DNA from 2 places in the Trichocoleus sp. ST-U1 genome. Region 2 is predicted to be linked to the other one. Evidence: riboswitches for the same ligand, from Rfam matches in the RefSeq annotation. Region 2 holds a riboswitch; the other holds the start of a gene.
The links. A riboswitch is a leader RNA that binds a small molecule or an ion and turns the genes downstream of it on or off. The one in region 2 is predicted to bind cobalamin.
Positions count from the first base shown of each region.

Region 1: linked by a shared signal. The riboswitch ahead of NDA06_RS15405 (HupE/UreJ family protein) and the one ahead of NDA06_RS10145 (sirohydrochlorin chelatase) in region 2 are both predicted to bind cobalamin.

Region 1 is NZ_JAMPJZ010000040.1:17,480-20,893, forward strand. It holds gene NDA06_RS15395 (ABC transporter ATP-binding protein) at 1-1,296, shown strand, start outside; gene NDA06_RS15400 (hypothetical protein) at 1,309-1,434, opposite strand; cobalamin riboswitch at 1,530-1,680, shown strand; gene NDA06_RS15405 (HupE/UreJ family protein) at 1,701-2,363, shown strand; gene NDA06_RS15410 (M56 family metallopeptidase) at 2,461-3,303, opposite strand; gene NDA06_RS15415 (BlaI/MecI/CopY family transcriptional regulator) at 3,294-3,414, opposite strand, start outside.
Region 2 is NZ_JAMPJZ010000020.1:40,828-44,241, reverse strand. It holds gene NDA06_RS10155 (hypothetical protein) at 1-690, shown strand, start outside; gene sipA (regulatory protein SipA) at 781-1,089, opposite strand; gene NDA06_RS10145 (sirohydrochlorin chelatase) at 1,199-2,239, opposite strand; cobalamin riboswitch at 2,282-2,417, opposite strand; gene NDA06_RS10140 (hypothetical protein) at 2,715-3,414, opposite strand, start outside.

The DNA.
Region 1 (3,414 bases), on a different contig from region 2:
GTGATGCTGTCGATTAATTTGAAGCTGAGTCTGCTGGCGATCGCAGTCTATCCGTTTATGCTGATCGCTGTGCAGCTATTTAGCGATCGCCTACGGAACGAACAGCTGGTGTTGCAAGAGGAACTCTCTAGCATCAGCGAGTTGATTCAAGAGGATATGAGCGGGATTGGTCTGATTAAAATCTACGCTCAGGAGGAGAACGAACGCCGCGCCTTCTCCCGGTTAAATAATCGCCTGTTGCAAGCCAATATCCAATTAGCAAAGACCAGAAATGTCTTGTTTCCAATCATTCAAGGCATGGCTTTTATCAGCTTACTGATATTGCTATGGGTTGGAGCGCGGTCAATTGTGGCAGGTGCGATCACAATTGGCGATTTTCTGGCATTAATTCTCTATACTGAACGATTAGTTTTCCCCACCGCTTTACTGGGTTTTACGATTACTGCCTACCAACGAGGTGAGGTGAGTATCGACCGCATTGAGTCAATTCTGATGGCAGAAGCCAAAATTAAAGATTCTCCGAATGCACTTGCATTACCAGTTGAAAAAGTAAGCGGTAAATTAACAGCGCGTCAACTCAGTTATACGTTTCCGGGAGCCGAAACTCCCGCGCTTAAGAATGTTAGCTTTACGATTGAACCAGGGGAAACCGTGGCGATTGTCGGACCAATTGGCTCCGGAAAATCGACACTTGCCAATGCCTTGCCGCGATTAGTGGATATTCCAAGCGATAGTTTGTTCGTAGATGGCAATGATATTACGCAGATCAAATTGCCCGATTTGCGCGGAGCCATCGCTTATGTCCCGCAAGACAGCTTTCTGTTCAGCACTACCATCAAAAACAATATTCGCTACGGCAATCCTCTGAGCGAACAGACAGAGATTATCAATGCTGCCAAGCAAGCGCAAATTCACCCGGAAATTCTCAATTTTCCCCAGCAATACGAAACCGTTGTGGGTGAGCGCGGCATTACCCTCTCAGGGGGACAGCGACAACGGACGGCTCTCGCCCGTGCTTTGCTGATGGATTCCCCGATTCTGATTTTGGATGATGCTCTCTCCAGCGTTGATAATCAAACTGCCACAGCCATTTTGAATAATCTTTCGGAAGGCATCCAGCGCAAAACGGTTATTTTTATCTCTCACCAATTGTCTGCGGCTGCAACTGCCGATCGCATTTTTGTGATGGATCGAGGTCAAATTGTGCAGTCTGGGACTCATGCCGAACTTTTGCAACAACCTGGACTTTACCGTTCGCTTTGGAACCAGCACGAGCTAAAGGAAATCCTCAGCTAATTTTAGTAGCACTCAAGTAGCGATCGCTATTTGAGTTTCTTGAGGTAATGCAATTCGATTCGTCGGGTTGGATGGTACTTCGGAAACCCTGGGTGTAAAGAACATTAAAGCCGAACCCAGCAGACAATTAACGCACATTTTTCCGATTCCTCCTCAAATAAAGCGGCTCTTGGAGTCATCTGTTTGAGGTTCATTTTACCCATACTTTTTAAAATGCCAGCACTGAAGTGATATGATTGCCCTACTCAATCGGTTCTGGTGGGGAGCAGCCACCAGAGGTAACGGGGAAAGTTCGGTGTAAAACCGTCGCTGTCCCGCAGCTGTAATGAGATCCGTCGTTTTGGTCTCTCAGCCAGAATACCCGCCGAGAGAAATTGATTTGCGAAATCTGCGAGGTACAGAATATGTCTAAAGATAGACGCTTTGCTTTCTTAAATCTGATGCAAAGCCGAACGGTAATTGTATTTTTGGTTTTAATTAGCACTTTCCTATGTGCCCAGCGGGCGATCGCTCACCATCCAATGGGTGGCAAGACGCCGTCTAATTTCTTTGAAGGGTTCTTTTCAGGGCTAGCCCACCCCTTGATTGGACTGGATCATTTTGCGTTTGTGGTGGCGATTGGATTACTGGCGGTTGGGCAAGTGCGGGGCGCGTTCATCCCAGCCGGGTTTGTATTGGCAGCACTGGCGGGAACTGGGATTCATTTACTCAATCTAGATTTACCGGCAGCTGAGATAGCGATCGCCGGTTCCGTGATTGTCTTTGGGGCGCTGCTGCTAACGCCAAACAAACCAAACTGGATGGTTCTTATAGCGCTGGGAGCGCTTGCTGGTTTATTTCACGGCTATGCTTATGGCGAGGCAATCGTCGGTGCTGGTATGACACCGCTTGTTGCTTACCTTCTGGGTTTCACTTTCATTCAATATGGCGTTGCCTTGGTTGCCATGCTGATTGGCAATGCAGTGAGCCGGAAATCTGCCACTCAACCTTTATCCTGGCAGCGATTTGCCGGTTTGGTTATCTGCTCGATTGGAGTGGTTTTCTTAAGTAATTCCGTCCTCGGTTAATGATAATCTCGCGCAAAGGTGCAAAGACGCTAACAGAAACTTTGCGTCTTTGCGCGAAATTTGAAAGGAAATTATCCTGATTGTGCAACACCAAAATTTAAGTGTGAAACGGCACGGTTACTAGCGGCAGAAACCCTAGTAGTATCCAATGCCAAAGCCATAAGCTGGGTGAAGCTGACTCCTCTGATGGTGCCAAAAGCGCTTCGATTCTCTCCTCTAAACGATTTCGAGGGGTCATGGCACTGAACGCTGCACAGAAACTTTCAGACTGTACTGGCGAGACACTCACCACCAATAGCAGAGATTCTGCTAACAATAAGGGATCTACCTGTTGCGCCGCCCATCGATCCGCACGAAGTTCCCGCAATAGTAAAAGTTCTTGCCACAAAGCTTCTGTATTCGGCAACCAAGCGGTTATCTGGCGCACCCAGCCAAGCCAGAAAAACCAAAACGTATCCCGATAATAGTAATGCGCTTGTTCGTGGGCGAGAACTGCTTCTAGATGATCTCGATCGAGGGTTTCTAACAATCCCTGACTGACGACTAATTCAGGCTGCCAGAAACCAATTTGGGCGCTAAATAGAACGCTGGCATTGAGAAGGCGACCCAATTTACCTTCAAGCTCGATTTGGGGATAAGTGCGTGTCTGTTGTACCGAACGCCATCCTTCATGTGCCAGCTTTAGACATAAGATTCCGGCAACGCCTAAAAATCCCCAGGCGAAGGAGTAACTGAACCATCCGGCTTGCAGTCCTCCCATTTTTCCGTCTGCACCCATACAAATAACCGCGATCGCTGTCACGATCAATAGCAGCGGCGGAAACAAAAATAACCCAAAGGATCGTTGCCAGCGTTGCGTCCAAGTTCCTGATGGCTCTAACCCTGTGCATCTCAGACACCACGCCAATCCTAACGCCGTCAGAATCATCGCTAGATGCATAATTTTCCCTCCTCTCTCGCTTTGCGTGCGGATTGAAGACGAAGCGCGATCGCTTCTATTTGCTCTACGCTAGCGCTATCTAGGCTATCTGCAAAGGCGGCGACGACATCT
Region 2 (3,414 bases):
CGGGATGATGAAGACACGCTCGAATCCTGGGCACCCATTCATGCCTGGAGAGCATTGGGCCAACTCCGCGCTGAGGCTGGCATTGAGCCGCTCATGGGCTTGTTTGAGAAAGAGGAAAGCAACTATTGGGAATGGATTGCCGAAGAACTGCCATTAGTCTATAGCATGATCGGGCAAGCCGCGATTCCGGCTCTGGCGGCTTATCTAGCGGATACCTCTCAGGCGATATTCCCCCGCACAACGGCTCTTAACTGTCTGGAAGACATTGCAATCGATCATCCTGAGGCTCGTCCTGAGTGTGTTGCGATTCTCACCCATCAACTGGAATCGTTTGCAGAAAACGGCTCAGAATTGAATAGCTTTCTCATAGGTTCCCTGGTCGATCTGAAGGCGGTAGAGTCCGCGCCGCTGATAGAGCGTGTCTTTGCTGCTGATACCGTGGATCGTTTCTTGGTAGGAGACTGGGATGATGTGCAGGTGGGATTGGGCTTGAAGTCGTCTGAAGAATTACCGAAGAAAGAATTTAACCAGAGCTTTCAAAGAAAGGGGGTCAGCGATCCTGGCTTCACGGGTTCATCAATTTCTCAGGAAGCAAAAGGCTTTCGCCCTGGCAAGAGCGATCCCAAAGCCAAGTCTAAAAAAAAGATGTCCAAGGAGTCACGCAAGAAAAACCAGAAAAAGCGGAAGTAATTTAATCGGGGTTAGCGATTGTTGAGGTGCGAACTGACAAGTCAGCGCTAGGCGAACGCCTCGCTTTGAAGACACGCGATCGCCTCTGACTCAGCTGGGATCAACGATATATTTTTGCTCCAGCGATACGTTGTGCGATCGCACATCAGTTGCCTCTGTCCCTGATTCGGTATCAGCGATCGCCTGCACGGACTCTATAAACTGGCTATCCAGCAAAAAAACTCCTCTGGCAAAGCGGACGCTCCAATATCCCCCTGGACGCCGGTCAACAACGACCCCCTCTTCCCCAAGCTGAATCACATCAGGAGGACGCAGCATCGGCATCGGTTCCGCTGTTTTAACGTAAGGCGGCAACGTTACCACACGGACTCGCTCACCAATTACAAATTCTTTAGACATCAGTTTTTAGGTAATGAAGTAGTTGGGTGTCAGTAGTCATTAGTTCTAAGTTCTTTGCGAGTGACACCAATGACTAATAACAACTGACTAATGACTACTTATCAAATATTCAAGGCGCTTGCCAAATCTTTTGGTGATATTGCTCTACATTTCTGTATGGATCTTCAGCAGGGTGAGCATGATCGTGACCATGCCCGTGCCCATGCCCATGCCCATGCCCATGTCCATGCCCATGATGAGAATGATCGTGGGCGGGAGTGTGCCCGTTACTGTTGCTATTGGCTGCTATCCTGAATTTGCACATTTCGCAATTCATTTGCACTTGCCCCAACTGCGTCTCAATTTCTCGTTCTCTTAATACAGACAACAACTGAGGGTGAATGCCCATTTCTGGTAGGCAAGTCATGGAAATATCCGGGTATTGCTCCTGTTGTTGCGCCGTGATGTCGAAAATCTTTTTAACTAAGACGCCGGTAAATAGGAAGTACGGTAGGACGATAATGCGTTTAGGCTCGTAGAGTCTAGCACGGCGGAACCCTTCTTCCAGACGGGGATGGGTAATGCCAATAAAGCAAGTTTCAACGGTGGCGTAGCCGCTACCTTCCCACAGAATCCGGGCAAGCTTATAAACATCGCTGTTCGCATCAGGATCGCTGGAACCCCGACCGACAAAGAGCAGAACCGTTTCTGAGCGATTGTACTGGGGTTGGTCTAATTCCGAAAGACGCGATCGCCACAAATCCAAAATCCCTGGCGTAATCCCAAAATGACGCCCATAGTAAAACTTCACCTGGGGATGTCTAACCCTTGCCCGGTCTAACTCATTCGTAACATCAAACTTATTGTGTCGAGCTGCAAATAGCAAAATCGGCAATACAGAGAGTTCCGTGTAACCCTCTTCTACACAGCGATCCACCCCCTCCTGTATCGTGGGGGTAGTGAGTTCTAGAAAACAAGGTAAAACAGGACGCGACGGGTCTAACGCTTGATACGCATCGGCAAAATCTAGAAGACTCTGCCGTCCATCCTCATCTTTGGTGCCATGACCAACCATCAACAACGGACGACGCAAAGGTAGCGGCGGCAATTGAATCGACTGGGGAGTAGGGGATTGCAGTCCCATCAGATCGGTTGAATTTATACTAGGCATCAATTTGATTGCTCCTTTCCCGTGCAAGGCAGGAAGTTAGACTGTATGAAGGTAGTACTAAGTAGGCATTCTGGCTTCCGAGAGTCACCTCGTTTACAGCTGCCGCACAGCCCCGGATTTGCACCGGCGTTTCCCCACGTTGTTACCCTTTACGTGTGCCTTGATATCTTAGCCGATCCGGTCGCAGCTCAAAATCCAGGGGGAGGGGGTATTCCCAAGACTCTCCAGATGCCAGTTTTTGATGCCCCATCAAAACTGAAGGAAAATTTTCCCCACTTTATCGAGTATCATTCGCAAGTTTGGCGATCGATCGAGCAACTCTAGAATTGATTGACCGTTTGTGGCTTTTTTACAAAAGCGGGATGCTCCCGTTTTTTGTAGCTTATAGAACCTTATCAATCCAAACCATTGCTGACTGTATAAAGATAAAGATAACCCCATACCTAGAAGTCTGATAAAAAATACAAATTATCCATTACAAAATACCGCCCTGAGTGCGACGACGTACAGCCAGTGCTAACCCGGCAAAAACTAAGGAATTCATGCTTGAAGGCTCAGGTGTAGATACGGGTGCAACGTTTAACTTTACTCGACGCCCTGTTTGCAGCGAGAGAGAAATTTTTGACGAGGTTGATGAAGAATACACTTGCCAGCTGTTCAACTCTTTAGGCGGCGTAGTGAATTGCACCAACATTTCCCAATTGCTGTCAAGCGAACCAATGGCTAAACCATCAGTGCAACAAACCCCCCAGCTCTGATTTGAAGTAAAGACGGTGCCAGTGGAATTTGCAGTTGCCTCACCTAAATCGTCTACAATTTTTAATTCTGCCGTATCTCCCAACAAGTTAAAGCTCATTTTAGCCGCTCCACCTGTTGGATTACCCGGCTTAGAATGAACGATGAACAGTGATAGACCATCAATAGCATCTACAAAAAAAAGGTGAGATTGCTTAGCGGTTAAACTCAGGACTGGGTTACTAAAGGATGAATTATAACCTTTGCTATACTGGTAGTAATTGGCTGCTGTTTTATTTGTGCTAAAAGCTTCAAAAAACCCCAAAATATTACTATCAAAGTCACCCAAACCTGGTTTAGATTCTTGCGACACCTTAAGCATCATGGCGGCTTCGGAGCGCTGGGCAAAGAATGGAACAAACAGCGCGATCGCTACCAAC